Mucilaginibacter paludis DSM 18603: one gene and its partner. Each later gene encodes a partner of the first gene's protein in a complex. Links are inferred from orthologs where the notes say so. Each region holds a gene or a part of one and is shown on either strand. Other genes may lie near its edges. The genes, in order: metK and groL.

Region 1 (7,494 bases):
GTTTGAACCTAACAAAACCGTCATGGTTCTTGAAGCCGGTACAGGCAATTGGTCATGCTGCTCCGTTTTATCGGGCATCGCCAACTCCATTGCTTTAGGCTTTAAGAGCGTAGTTGTCAAAATGAAGAAGGTGATCAGCAAAAAGGCCAAATCAACCATTGGTGTCATATCAACACGGGTTGAAGCTTTTTTCGACCTTACCTTCTTGCCACCTTTATGTTTCCCCCCGCCGGAGGTGTCTAATTCTGCCATCTTATTTTTATTGTGCTCCTTTAGGCGCTGTAATTAAACTAAACTTGTTAACTTCTTGCTTTTGTAAAATCGCTATGATCCGTCCGATGGTTGGATACTCTTCTTTACTATCGCCTTTTATAGTGATACGCAAGCTTTTGTTATTTAGAGCCTTATCGGCCTCACGGGCCTTATGGATCCAGTTGTATAACTCATTACTTACAGAATCAGTAGGAATTCCGGGCGTTGGAAACGCTTTCATTTTTTCCGGTTCCAAATTCAGGTAAGTTTTCAACTGACCCATAGGAATTCCAAAAGTTGGCAAAGAAACAAATACCGCCTTTTCTTGTGGCGTAAAAGTGATATTATATTGCTTGCCCATTTCCTCTAAAATTGAAGCGCGAATGTTAACGCCCTCAACTCCAAAGAAAACTTTACCGCTACCTACTGTTATTGTGGCTATATTGTCTTCAGGCAATACAACTGTTTTAGAGTACGAAGGTATAGCCACAGGAACCGGATCTTCCGCTTTAAACTTGGCTGTCATGATGAAAAAGGTCAGCAATAGAAATGCAACATCGCACATGGCGGTCATATCTGTCACTGTGCTTTTTCGGGCTATCTTAACTCTGGGCATATTTAATTTTTAAATATCTTAATAAATATCAATTGCTACAGCAATGCATCAATTGAACCAGTTTTTAAACCGCGTTAAAACTTTTGCTGTTAATATAAACAGAAAGTATTAACGAACAACGTTCTTGTGTGATGCTGCAAATGTTTGCACGATGCTGAAACCAGTTTCGTCAATTGCATAAGTCAACTTGTCAATTTTAGATGTAAAGATGTTGTACATTACAATTGATATCGCTGAAGTACTGATACCTAAGAACGTGTTGATCAAAGCTTCAGAGATGTGTGAAGAAAGCTCAGACGCGTTAGGAGCACCAGCGGCACCCATGGTACGGAACGCACCAATCATACCCAATACTGTACCTAATAAGCCCATCAGCGTACCTAATGAAACCAATGTAGCAATAATGGTTAAGTTTTGCTCTAACATCGGCATTTCTAACGAAGTAGCTTCTTCGATATCTTTTTGAATAGCCAAAGTTTTTTGATCAACATCCAGGGCCGGCTCAAGTTCCATTTCGCGGTATTTTTTCAAACCTGATTTGATTACGTTAGCTACTGAACCTTTTTGTTTATCGCACTCTGCGCTTGCAGCGTCAATATTACCTGCATTTAAGAATGATTGTACTTTTTTAACGAAAGAATCTACACTACCGGTACCAGAAGCTTTACCGATAACAACAAGCCTTTCGATTGAAAAGGTAATTACCATTAATAAACAGCTTAAAATGATAGGTACAATGAAACCTCCTTTGTGAACCAATCCGAAAACGTCAACTGCTTCATTTGCCGGATCACCACCTTTATAGTGGCTGCTGTTTCCTAAGATGAAAATGTATACTAATATGCTTATACCGATACAGATAGGTATAGCCAGTGAGGAAAACATGCCCGATGCACTTGAGCTTTCTTTTTTAACGGTAGTTGGTTTTGGTGCGTTTGCCATTACTTTAAAATTTTAATTTTAGTTTTTAGTTTTATAAATATAAGTTAATTAAATGTGCTGCTTGGCCCGGATAGCAAATTTATAATTTAAATGCGTTAAAAAAACACTTTTTGCTATTCTTTATAATAAATTAATATTAATTACTCTTTATCTTAATTGGTGAATTAAAAACGTATTTAAATAAAAAAATTGCCCTTACTGAGACAATTTTTTACAATAGAAACCAATTTTTTTTACAATCGCAAGATTGATTTGAAAAAAAATTGTAACTAAAACAATTCTATTACGTCTAAGGCTGATATTTATTGTATTAAGGTGTTAAACTATCCGCCTGCTTTTTTGGCTTTATAGCCTTCGGCTTGCAAAAGCAACAAAATTTTATCCCTAAAGTCGCCTTGTATTAAAATCTCGCCATCTTTAACTGAGCCCCCTACACCACATTTCGACTTTAATTTTTTACCAAGCGCTTCAAGATCCTCCAGGGCGCCAATAAAGTCTGCTATCCGGGTTACCACCTTTCCGCCGCCTTTCCGGTCGAGATAAATTTTGATATTTTGCTGCCTGGGTGACTGAGTTTCGGCTTCCCCTCCATTATCATACTGATATTGAAAGTCGGGATCGGTTGAATACATGATACCCGAAATGTTTTTATTCTTTTTAGACATTATGATAGGTAACTACATTTTATAATTATTGCCAACAATAACTTTCAACGAATGTGGAATCACTTTTATTTCGGCCTCCTTACCCAGCATTTGCGGTTCGCCGTCTAAATGTACAGGCCCGGCTTCTTTTCGTTCTATTTTAATATGCTTTCCGCGGATAATCTCTACATAGCTCGAGCTCTCTGAGGTTTTGGTTAACATCCGCACCCCCATCTCCGGAAGCCGGTATACAGGGAACGGCTTGATAATACAAACATCGATAAGCCCGTCGTGCAGTGATGCACGGGGAGAGATATGTGCATTGTTACCATACTGGGACGAATTAGCGAAACTAAGCATAAAAGCTTCCCGATTGTATACCTTACCGTCGATATCGATATGGTAGGATTGTGATTTATATTTCGAGATCTCCTGTACGGACGACTTAAAATACGACCTAAACCCCCTGGTTCTACCATGCGAAAATACTTCGCTGATGTGGGCGTCAAAACCCATGCCGGCCATGTTAAAGAACCACTGATCATTGATCTTACAGCTGTCTATCTGCGCAACGCGACCGGTATTGATATTCTTTATAGCATCGGCAGTATCCAAAGGGATATTTAAAAACCGGGCGAGCCCGTTACCCGAGCCAAGCGGAATAATAGCCAGCACCTTATCGGTGCCCGCTATGGCCGAAGCTGTTTCATTAACGGTTCCATCGCCTCCAACAGCAACAATCAAATCGAATGATTTTGCACCCTCTTTTGATATTGCTGAGATCGGATTATCCAAAGTACTATAGGCGATCTCGTAATCAAACAATGCGCCGTCGAGATGCTTTTTTATAAGGTCTGGTACCTTATCTTTCGTTTTTCCGCCCGAAACCGGGTTTATAATAAATAATGCTTTCCTTTTCAACTATTTTATGCTTTCAACCGATCAAAAGTAGTTGTATTTTCTGCTTTTATAAAATTGTTTTAACTTCGCCGAACGAAAGTGGATTGATTTGAAAATGCTCTGGTAATCAGGGCCGGATTGCAACCACGTAAAAAAGTGCTAAACCCCGCTTCTTTTTTTACTCCAATCCTATCTGAAAGCCATTTTTGCTGTCTATTATACTAAATTTTCATTGTATGTCATACCTATTTACTTCAGAGTCGGTATCAGAAGGCCATCCTGATAAAGTTGCCGATCAAATATCCGACGCATTAATTGACAATTTCCTGGCATTTGATCCAGAATCTAAAGTAGCATGTGAAACATTAGTTACCACCGGGCAGGTAATTTTAGCCGGCGAGGTGAAATCAAAAACTTACCTGGATGTGCAAAAAATAGCCCGCGATGTAATTAACAAAATTGGCTATACCAAAGCCGAATATATGTTCGACGGAAGTTCTTGCGGTGTATTATCGGCTATTCATGAGCAATCTCCGGATATCAACCAGGGTGTTGACCGCCAATCCAAAGAAGAACAGGGGGCTGGCGACCAGGGCATGATGTTTGGCTACGCTACAGTTGAAACCGATAATTATATGCCGCTGGCGTTAGATATTGCTCACGCGATATTGATCACCCTGGCCGAGATACGCCGTGAAAATACCCAGGTAACCTATTTACGGCCCGACGCAAAATCGCAGGTTACGCTCGAGTACGATGATAATAACCAGCCTGTGCGCATTGATGCCATTGTGGTTTCAACCCAACATGATGATTTTGACGATGAGAAAATCATGCTGGAGCAGATCCGAAAAGACATTATCAGCATCTTAATTCCGCGCGTTAAAAGCAAATATCCTAAATACGAGCACTTTTTTAACGACGATATTAAATACCACATTAACCCAACCGGAAAGTTTGTGATAGGAGGCCCCCACGGTGATACTGGCTTAACCGGCCGGAAAATTATTGTGGATACCTACGGCGGCAAAGGCGCCCATGGTGGTGGCGCTTTTTCTGGTAAAGATCCATCCAAGGTTGACCGCTCCGCGGCGTATGCTACCCGCCACATTGCTAAAAATTTAGTAGCCGCCGGCGTTTGCGATGAGGTTCTGGTACAAGTATCATACGCCATTGGCGTGGCACAGCCGATGGGCATTTACGTAAATACCTATGGAACTGCCAAAGTTAAATTAACCGACGGCCAAATTGCCCAAAAGGTTGAGGCGATATTTGACATGACGCCCTACGCAATTGAAACACGTTTTAAGCTTCGTAACCCCATTTATTTAGAAACTGCCGCTTACGGGCACTTTGGTAAACCTCACCAAACGGTTAGTAAAACCTTTACTTTACCCGATGGTACTGCCAAAACAATGGAGGTTGAATTATTTACCTGGGAAAAGCTGGACTATACTGATAAGGTTAAAGCCGCATTCGGTATTTAACTTCTATAAACATGCTATCGAGCTTCCGTGATCACGGGAGCTTTTTTTATGTCCCATTGCTGCCATTTGGTACTGGTATTTTTTTAAACTTGGCTTAATATAAATCATGTAAATTGTGAATACATTTATACTAATAAGTGATCTACAATTACATGCCAAACCTAACCAAACTCAAGCACATATGTTTTGTGTTGCTCTCTTTTTTATCGGGAGCCGCCATGGCCCAATACGAAAATCCTCTTCCGGTTGATCCTAATGTAAAAGTGGGTAAGCTGCCTAATGGCTTTACTTATTATGTACGTAAAAATGTGGAGCCTAAAAACCGTGCTATTTTATATTTGGCAACCAAAATAGGCTCTGTTTTGGAGGATGATAATCAACGGGGGGTGGCTCACTTTGTTGAACACATGGGCTTTGACGGAACAACCCATTATCCCAAAAACGAATTAATTAATTACCTGCAAAAAGCTGGCGTACGCTTTGGCGCCGACATAAATGCCTTCACCAGTTTTGACGAAACAGTTTACCAATTGCCCATACCCACAGACGATCCGTCGATTTTAAGCAACGGCATTCAAATTATCAGGGATTGGGCACAGGAGGCCACGCTGGATCCGGCGGAGATTGACAAAGAACGGAATGTTATATTAGAGGAAAAGCGACTGAGAAGCGGCAGTGGAGAGAGGATTAACGGCAAGATATATCCGTTAGTTTTAAACAACTCAAGGTATGGCAAACGCATGCCCATTGGTACAGAGGATGTACTAACCGCTGTTAAGCCTGAAACAATTAAACAATTTTACCACGATTGGTACCGGCCAGACCTGGAAGCCATTATTGCCGTAGGCGATTTTGATGTAGATAAAATTGTACAAACCATTAAAGACAAATTTAGCGATCTTAAAAACCCTGAAAACGAAAAGGAAAGAACAGTATATCATGTATCGCTTACAGACGGCCATCAGTTTGGAGTAATAACAGATCAAGAGCATCGCGGAACTTCTGCCGAAATATTATTGAAGCGCCAGGCTACGGTTATGCGTACCGAAGCCGATTACATCAACAATATTACACTATCGATGTTTAACATATTGATTCAAAGCCGCTATCGCGAATTAAAAATCTCCGGCAATCCAGAAATTGCAAACACCTCGGCAGGGGTAAAATTATATCCCGGCGGCATCAACGTTTATGATGCACACGTCGGCACGGTGCCACAAAACCTTGAAGCGAGTTTAAAAAGCATCTGGCGCGAATCCGTTAAGGCAGCTAAGTTCGGTTTTACACATGATGAATTTGTTAAAGCCTACAGAACCTTTTACGGATCGAAAACCTACGCTTATCAGCATCGCGACAAAATCACATCGGCGACTTATGTTAATCAATATTTAAACAATTTTTTGAGAGGCGATGCTATTCCGGGCGAATGGGAGGATATGAAACTAACCGAATACCTGTTACCCAAAATCAGTTTACTGAGTGTCGATCAATTTTGTAATCAATATATTTCAAGCTCCAACAGGGATATTATCATTTTGGGGGCAGAAAAAGATAAGGATGAACTGCCGGATATGCAAACCGTGGAAGGCTGGTTAAACGATGTATTAAAAGAAGATATTGCAGTGCCAACAGATGCTGATGTTAAAAACCAACCGTTGATAGCCAAAAAACCGTCTAAAAGCAAAATCACATCTCAAAAATTGATAGACGGTATTCACGTTACAGAGCTTGTTCTGAGCAACGGCTTAAAAGTAGCTATTAAGCCAACCCACTTTGAAAATAGTTTGATCCGCTTTACATCATTTGGCATTGGCGGTACTGATCCGTATGATCAGGGTACCGACCGTTTATCAGCTGTAACCTCGGCAGCAATTATCAAAGCCGGGGGCTTAGGCGACTTTACGGCTACGCAGCTGAAACAATTTCTCGAAAATCATCAGGTCATAGTTAGCCCCTACATCGATAGATACTTTGAGGGTATTGCCGGCACTTGTACTACCCGAAACCTGGAAATTGCGTTACAAATGATTAACCAGTACTTTACCAATCCGCGTAAAGACTCATTGGCCTATAACACTTATTTAAATAAACTTAAAACAGCCGCTGCTAACCGCAGCCCAGATAACGATTCAGTGGCGAAGGGCCGCAACTTAAATGAGATCAGCTTAAACCGGGTGTATGATATTTATAAAGAGCGCTTTTGCAATGCCGCCGATTTCACTTTTGTTTTTGTTGGCGATCTGGATGTTAAGGATATTGTCCCTTTATTAGAACGCTATTTGGGTTCATTGCCATCAACCAGCCATCCGGACAATTATGCAACCGTAAAACCCGCGCCATTTATCCGGAAATCAAAAATCACTTACTCCGGCATCGAGCCAAAGGCCAATGTAACCCTGCGCTTTTTGGGAAATTATAACTACAGCAATGAAAACAACACCCAACTACAGGCACTAACCGAGGTACTTAAAATACGCCTGGTTGAACGCCTTCGCTTGCAGGAAAGGGCAATTTATCATACAGATGTGTATTATAACATAACTACCGTACCCAACAGCCGGTTTACATTTACAATTAATTTTGTTTGCGCCCCCCAGAATGTGGAGAAACTAAGCATGGACGCTTTAGATGAGATTACTCAGATTAAAAATAC
Region 2 (7,626 bases), 1.3 Mb from region 1 along the record:
TTCCCGAAGGAACGATTGACTCCGAACTTTTCGGTCACGAAAAGGGCGCTTATACCGGTGCCGTTGGCGAGCGTAAAGGATACTTTGAAACGGTAAACGGCGGTACCATATTTTTAGATGAAATTGGCGAAATGCCTTTAGGCACCCAGGCGCGCTTGCTCCGGGTTTTAGAGTCGGGCCAGTACATCAAAGTCGGATCATCAAAGGTGGAGAAAACTAACGTCCGCGTTATTGCTGCCACCAATGTTGATGTTTACGAAGCTGTAAAAGCCGGTAAATTCAGGGAAGATTTGTATTACAGGTTAAATACTGTTCCATTGCGGATTCCACCCCTGCGCGACCGGAAGGAAGATGTTTACCTCATTTTTCGCAAATTCACGTCGGACTTTACAGCTAAATACCGCTCTCCGCCAATTCAATTGGATGATGCCGCGCAACAGGTGCTAATCAATTACTCCTGGCCCGGAAACGTAAGGCAGCTGAAAAACATTGCCGAGCAGTTAGCCGTGCTGGAGCGCGACCGTACCATTACTGCGCAAACCCTGCTTACCTATATTCCGCACGAGATGGGTAACCGCAATCTGCCTATGCGCATAGAAAATCAGCCGAAGGAAGATTTTTCGGAAAGGGATATCCTTTATAAAGTGCTTTTTGATATGAAGCGCGATATGGTTGAACTCAAAAAGCTGGTAGCCGATATTATTGAGCAAGGGGGCGTTTCGGCCAACTATACCGGTAACCCGCAGGTTATAAACCAACTGTACCGCGATATTGATCTGCCCAATCAGGCCGACTCACAATTTACTTTGCAGCAGCCCGTTCATCATAATAACAATAACGGTAGTGTAAATAACAACGATAATTACAATATTACCCACGAGGCCGAAGAGGTAGAGGAATCGTTATCTTTAATTGAAAAAGAATCGGATTTGATACGTAAGGCGCTAAAAAAGCATAAAGGTAAACGTAAACTTGCCGCCCAGGAGTTGGGTATTTCTGAGCGTACCTTATATCGTAAAATAAAAGAATTAAATTTGTAATATTGATTAGATGAGGAAGAGCCTGTTTTTTTTATTAGTTGTTCCCCTGCTGCTGGTCAGTCAGTCGTGTTCGTACAGGTTGAGTTTGGATGGCGCCTCTATACCGCCCGAACTTAAAACTATTAATGTGATGTTTTTTGAAAACACCGCACCATTGGTTGTAAATAACATGAGCCAGTTATTTACCGAAGCTTTAAAGGAGCGAATCAGGTCGCAAACAAGTTTAAGCCTGGTTAGGGGAGAGGCCGATGCTACCATGGAAGGACAGATAACCGGTTATACTATTGCACCAGCTGCCATACAGGCTACCAGCGATAACAGGCAACCAATAGCAGGCCAAACACGCCTTAGTATTACTGTAAAGGCAAAATATACCAATATTGCCAATAAGAAATATAATTTCGAAGAGTCTTTTACCCGGTTTAAAGACTTTTCCGGCGAAATTGCCCCGGTTGAGCAATCATTGATAGCCGATATCAACAAACAATTAACCGAAGATATTTTTAACAGGGCTTTTGCAAATTGGTAAGCAATTCGTAGTTTCAACAACGTGGAGCAAATTTTGAATATAGAACAAAAAGTTTTTTTTTCTGATATACTGGCCAACCCGGATCAGTTGAGTGCTACCCATGCCTTGCAATTAGCAAATTTGGCAGAGCTATATCCACAAAGCGGTATTTTACATGCCCTGCTTGCGCGTTCCGCAAAGGTTAATCATCCGGATGGATTTCAGCAGCAACTCAAAGTAGCCGCAGTTTACGCTACCGACAGGAGTGTGTTGTATAACCTGGTAAATCACCCTGAATATTTTGCTGCCGCCCCGTCGTCGCAAGTAGTTAAGCCGCTGGAAGAGTCTGAACCTCAAAATGAACCATCTACTTACTATTTTCACGATCCTCATGGCCGGGTTGACGGGGACGCAGAGATTGATGACGAAATTTTTGACGAGATAACGCCTATAGAGGATATTCAAATCAATCCGGATAGTACGCAGCCTGAAACTTCAGGAGCTGATAGCAATAAGTTGGAAGATCTGATTATGGCGCAATATGGCTGGCCAGATCGTAATCAAACCAACCCGGAAACCGATAGCCGTAGAGAAAATGGCCAGGATGAAAAAAAAGAATACTCCTTATCAAATTCTGATTTTAAAAATCGCATGTCTTTGTCGACCGACGATGGGGCCGAACTTCAGTTAGAGGATGACGAGCAGCAGGAGGAAAATGAGATAACCGCCGCCGCCGATGAATTTACCGGGCCGCATAGCATGGGCACCGAAGACGATTTAAGGGTATCCAAATACAACGATGATAAGATGCCCTACAGCTTTATGTGGTGGCTTGATAAAACCCGTAAGGAGCATGCAACCAATAACCAACCTTATGCGCCTTACAAACCTTCGGTCTACCACGAAAACCGGTTGATTGTTTCGGAAGAATTACAACAGCAGTATTATGAGAATATTTTTCATACTACCGCAGCCGAAGAGTTGGAGAAAAGTACCGTAAAGCCGGAGGTTGAAACCAAAAGGAAAGAGGACGAAATTATTGAGCGCTTTATACAGGAAGATCCCCAAATAAAGGCACCAAGCAATGATACCCTTGATAATGAAAACAAGGCCAAGAAGAGTGCCGAAGATGAGGGCGAGATGGTGTCAGAAACTTTGGCCCGGATATATGTAGATCAAATGCTGTATCAAAAGGCTATTTCAACCTACCAAAAATTATTGTTGAAATTTCCGGAAAAAAGCAGTTACTTTGCGGCCCAGATTAAATTGTTAGAGAAAAGATCAACTAAATAAAAGTAAAATGTATTTATTAGTAATTATTGCCATTATTGTTTGTGCTTTATTAGGCCTTATCGTTTTAATACAAAACCCTAAGGGTGGTGGCTTATCATCCAATTTTTCAAGCTCATCACAACTTTTGGGAGTGCAAAAAACTGGTGATATCCTTGAAAAAGGTACATGGATATTGGCTATAGCCCTGATTGTGTTATCGTTAGCTATCAATGTGATTGGCAAAGGCGGTAGCGGCAAAGTTGAAAACGTTAACCAGGAGCAAATTGACAAGGCATCAAGGCCGAGTACACCAACAAACGCCCCTGCAACTTTACCAGGTTTAGAAAAGAAAAAATAAGAGCATCCGCTCTATAAAATATCGAGGACTTAAGAACACGTTTCTTAAGTCCTTTTTTATTTTAGTTTACTGCCATCATGGCACGGCTATGTTAACCCGGCGTTAACTTTATTTTGCTGTTAATGCAATTTTGACAAAGCATCGGTCAATATGTACTAATAAGTGGTGGTGGCATAATTAGTGTGCTCTACCCGGTATAATTCAATAACCATAATACAAATTAAAATAAATAACTATGTCGTTAAACATTAAACCTCTTGGAGATAGAGTAGTAGTAGAAGCTGCTGCTGCCGAAGAAAAAACTGCGTCTGGTATCATCATCCCAGATACTGCTAAAGAAAAACCTCAAGTTGGAACTATAGTAGCCGTTGGTCCGGGCAGGGCTGCAGATACCGGAACTGTTATTGCTCCTACTGTAAAAGTTGGTGATAAGGTTTTATATGGCAAATATGCTGGTACCGAAACTTCATACGAAGGTAAGGAGTATTTAATTATGCGCGAATCTGACATTTACGCAGTACTTTAATTATTGACTTATTGAATAATCGAATGATCGATTGATCCTCGATTATACCCAATAAAACAAATCAATAATTCACTAAATCAATAATTCAAAATTAAAAAAGAAGAAGATGGCAAAAATTGTTAAATACAATGTAGAAGCACGCGACGCCTTAAAACGCGGTGTTGATATTTTAGCTAACGCGGTTAAAGTAACCTTAGGTCCTAAAGGTCGTAACGTAATTATCGACAAAAAATTTGGTTCGCCAATTATCACCAAGGATGGTGTAACTGTAGCTAAAGAAATTGAATTGAAAGATTCTTTAGAAAATATGGGTGCCCAAATGGTGAAGGAAGTAGCTTCAAAAACTGCTGATATTGCTGGTGATGGTACTACTACTGCAACCGTATTAGCTCAGGCTATTGTAACCGCTGGTATTAAAAACGTAGCAGCCGGTGCTAACCCTATGGATTTGAAACGCGGTATTGACAAAGCTGTTGAAGCTGTTGTTAAAAACCTGCAGACTCAATCACAAACTGTTGGCGAAGACAATAATAAAATTAAACAAGTTGCTTCTATCTCTGCTAATAACGACGAAATTATCGGTTCGTTAATTGCCGAAGCTATGGCTAAGGTTGGTAAAGATGGTGTAATTACTGTTGAAGAAGCCAAAGGTACTGAAACAGAAGTTAAAACTGTTGAAGGTATGCAGTTTGACCGTGGTTACTTATCACCGTACTTTGTAACCAACGCTGATAAAATGGAAGTTGAGTTGGAAAACCCATACATCCTGATCTACGACAAAAAGATTTCTTCGATGAAGGAATTATTGCCTATCCTTGAAAAACAAGTACAAACCGGCAAACCATTATTAATTATTGCTGAAGATTTAGATGGCGAAGCATTAGCTACTTTAGTGGTTAACAAAATCCGTGGTTCACTAAAAGTTGCAGCTGTTAAGGCTCCTGGCTTTGGCGACCGTAGAAAAGCTATGCTGGAAGATATCGCTATCTTAACAGGTGGTACTGTAATTTCTGAAGAAAGAGGTTACAAATTGGAAAATGCTGATTTAACTTACTTAGGTACTGCCGAGAAAATTGTTATCGATAAAGATAACACTACCGTAATTAACGGTTCGGGCGGAACAGAAGAAATTAAAGCCCGTGTTAACCAAATCAAATCTCAAATCGAATCAACTACATCTGATTACGATAAAGAAAAATTACAAGAGCGTTTAGCTAAACTATCTGGTGGTGTTGCTGTACTTTACGTTGGTGCTGCATCAGAAGTTGAAATGAAAGAAAAGAAAGACCGTGTTGACGATGCTTTACATGCAACCCGCGCTGCGGTTGAAGAAGGTATTGTTGCCGGTGGTGGTGTTGCTTTCATCCGTGCTGTTGAAGCTTTAACTGACCTTAAAGGTGCTAACGAAGACGAAAATACTGGTATCCAGATTATCCGTCGCGCTATCGAAGAGCCTCTGCGTCAGATCTGCGAAAACGCCGGTATCGAAGGATCAATCGTAGTTCAGAAAGTTAAAGAAGGAACTGCTGATTTTGGTTACAACGCACGTACCGATAAATACGAAAACCTGATTGCTGCCGGTGTTATTGATCCTACTAAAGTAGGCCGTGTAGCTTTACAAAACGCCGCTTCTATAGCTGCCATGTTGTTAACCACCGAGTGTGTGTTAGCTGATGACACTGAAGAAGATAAAGGTGGCCATGGTATGCCTCCAATGGGTGGCGGCATGGGCGGTATGATGTAATCAAATACCGCTTCGCCCCTGGTGAAGTAAATATAGAACCCCTGTTCAGTTTTCTGAACAGGGGTTTTTTTATGGCGATTAAGCCTATCTTGAAAATCACTGTCAGACAGATAAATTATGAGATAAAACAGGTGATAAAGCAACTGTTATATCTTTTATGAGCCATAAAAAAGGTATTTGTACTTAAAGGGCACACTATTTGATTATTGACGGGTATGAAGGCGATAGGCAAAAAAACTAAATATGTATCTAACCGAATTATAGGTTGGGCCATTATTGAAGGACCACAATTATTTGTAACTCTATTTAGATAAGAATACCTTTATGGTATGATAGATACCACAAAGAAAGCTTCTGATAGTAGTATAGATTTATATCACACGGCCTACGCCTGGCTTGTCAATAATGGCGCTCGTATTTTTTTCGGTCTCGTCGTTTTTTGTGTCGGCCTTTGGGTTATCAGGTTCCTCAAAAAAAGGTTGCGCGGGCAAATGTCCCGTAAACAAATCCACTCCTCTTTACAGCCATTCTTTTTAAGTTTATCTATTACGCTATTATACGTACTGCTGGTTGTTGTGGTAATGGAAATTATGGGCATTGAGCTCACTATTTTCACAGCAGTTATTGGTGCTGGCAGTGTTGCCGCCGGTTTAGCCTTATCCGGTACTTTACAAAATTTTGCCGGCGGGGTGCTTATTCTGATGCTTAAGCCATTTACTTTGGATGACAATATTGTAGCCCAGGGAGTTGACGGTGTGGTAACAGCCATCGAAGTTTTTTATACCGAGGTATTAACTACCGATAATAAGGCAGTGATTATCCCGAACGGCAAATTATTTAACGAGGTTATCATCAACGTTACCCGCGAAGGTAAACGCCGCTTGGATATCGACCTGAAGCTTACTTACGTTATTGATGTTGAGCAGGTTAAGCTGATTATTGCTAATGCCATTAAACAAACCCCGGATATATTGACCGAACGCGTGCCCTGTATTGGCATATCTGCACTCGAAATTGACGGGATAAAAATAAGCACGCAGGTTTGGGTGCTCACCAACAAATATATATCCGTAAAATTCGCCCTACAGGAACGCATTATTAAGGATCTTAAAGCCGCAGGTATTAAATTACCAGGAACCTGATTTAAATTTTTTGCCTTGCCTTGAGTTCCAGGTAACGGTTAATGGTATTCACGGTTAAATTTTGCGGGGTACTTAAAATAGATTGTATACCATAACGGGCCAATTCTTTTACAATCAGTTTCTTCTCGTAAGCAAATTTTTCGGCAACGGTTTTAATGTAGATACCTTCCACATTCTCGGCTGGTTGTTCGCTTAATTTCTTCAGTTCTGTATTCTCAAAAAATACAACAACCAGTAAATGGAATTTTGCTATCCTTTTTAAAAAAGGCAACTGCCTTTGCAGAGCAGACATACTCTCAAAATTGGTGAAAAAAACAACCAGGCTCCTTTGTTTCAACGTTCCGCGTATGGTGGTATACAGCAGCTCCATGTTGGTTTCCAGGTAGCGCGTTTTCTCTTTATATAAAACCTCCATTATTTTATTCAGCTGGGTAGGCCTGCGTTCGGCGGGTATTATAGCTCCTTTTTTCTCGGATATGGTAATTAACCCCGCCTTATCTTCTTTTAACAAGGCTACGCTTGATAATACCAGGCTGGCATTAATGGCATAGTCAAGCAGGCTTAAACCATCAAACGGCATTTTCATGGAGCGCGATTTATCGATTACACAATATACGTGCTGCGATTTTTCGTCGGTATAATTATTGACCATCAAATCGCCGCGCCGCGCCGATGCCTTCCAGTTCAGCGTACGGTAGTCATCGCCTGCTACATAGTTTTTAATTTGCTCAAACTCCATGCTGTTACCCAGGCGCCGTATTTTTTTGATGCCATACTCGTTCAGCCGGTTTGAAATAGCCATCAGCTCATACTTACGCATCTGTAAAAAAGATGGATAAACGGGCAGGGTTTCCACCTGCTCAATGTTGTAGCGCCGGTTAATTAAGCCTATCGGCGATTGCACGTAAACGCGTATGGCGCCAAACTCATATTCGCCTCGCCTGGTTGGCCTTAGCTGGTAATTAAGCAGTTTATGCTGCCGCGATATGAGGCCGGTTTTAAACCATACATCCCGTTTTTGGAACTGGTGCGGTAT

What was found.
Region 2: the proteins of metK (region 1) and groL are in contact, whole or in part, in a cryo-EM structure (PDB 8P4O), measured with the Escherichia coli proteins. The link is inferred for Mucilaginibacter paludis DSM 18603 from one-to-one orthologs.

The regions. Positions count from the first base shown.
Region 1 is NZ_CM001403.1:3,640,077-3,647,570, forward strand. The notes cover bases 2,894-5,715. They hold metK (methionine adenosyltransferase), read left to right. Parts: upstream 2,894-3,590; coding sequence 3,591-4,841; downstream 4,842-5,715. Other genes in these bases: MUCPA_RS15450 (diacylglycerol/lipid kinase family protein), read right to left, coding at 2,894-3,375; MUCPA_RS15460 (M16 family metallopeptidase), read left to right, coding at 5,060-5,715. Outside these bases: MUCPA_RS15430 (ExbD/TolR family protein), read right to left, coding at 1-252; MUCPA_RS15435 (ExbD/TolR family protein), read right to left, coding at 260-826; MUCPA_RS15440 (MotA/TolQ/ExbB proton channel family protein), read right to left, coding at 977-1,810; MUCPA_RS15445 (translation initiation factor), read right to left, coding at 2,134-2,475; more of MUCPA_RS15450, read right to left, coding at 2,488-2,893; more of MUCPA_RS15460, read left to right, coding at 5,716-7,494. UniProt on the Escherichia coli protein: Catalyzes the formation of S-adenosylmethionine (AdoMet) from methionine and ATP.
Region 2 is NZ_CM001403.1:4,898,997-4,906,622, forward strand. The notes cover bases 3,176-6,129. They hold groL (chaperonin GroEL), read left to right. Parts: upstream 3,176-3,810; coding sequence 3,811-5,448; downstream 5,449-6,129. Other genes in these bases: secG (preprotein translocase subunit SecG), read left to right, coding at 3,176-3,178; groES (co-chaperone GroES), read left to right, coding at 3,414-3,704; MUCPA_RS20740 (mechanosensitive ion channel family protein), read left to right, coding at 5,940-6,129. In the rest of the region: MUCPA_RS20710 (sigma-54 interaction domain-containing protein), read left to right, coding at 1-1,040; MUCPA_RS20715 (LptE family protein), read left to right, coding at 1,051-1,569; MUCPA_RS36295 (hypothetical protein), read left to right, coding at 1,603-2,841; more of secG, read left to right, coding at 2,849-3,175; more of MUCPA_RS20740, read left to right, coding at 6,130-6,590; MUCPA_RS20745 (DUF58 domain-containing protein), read right to left, coding at 6,592-7,626.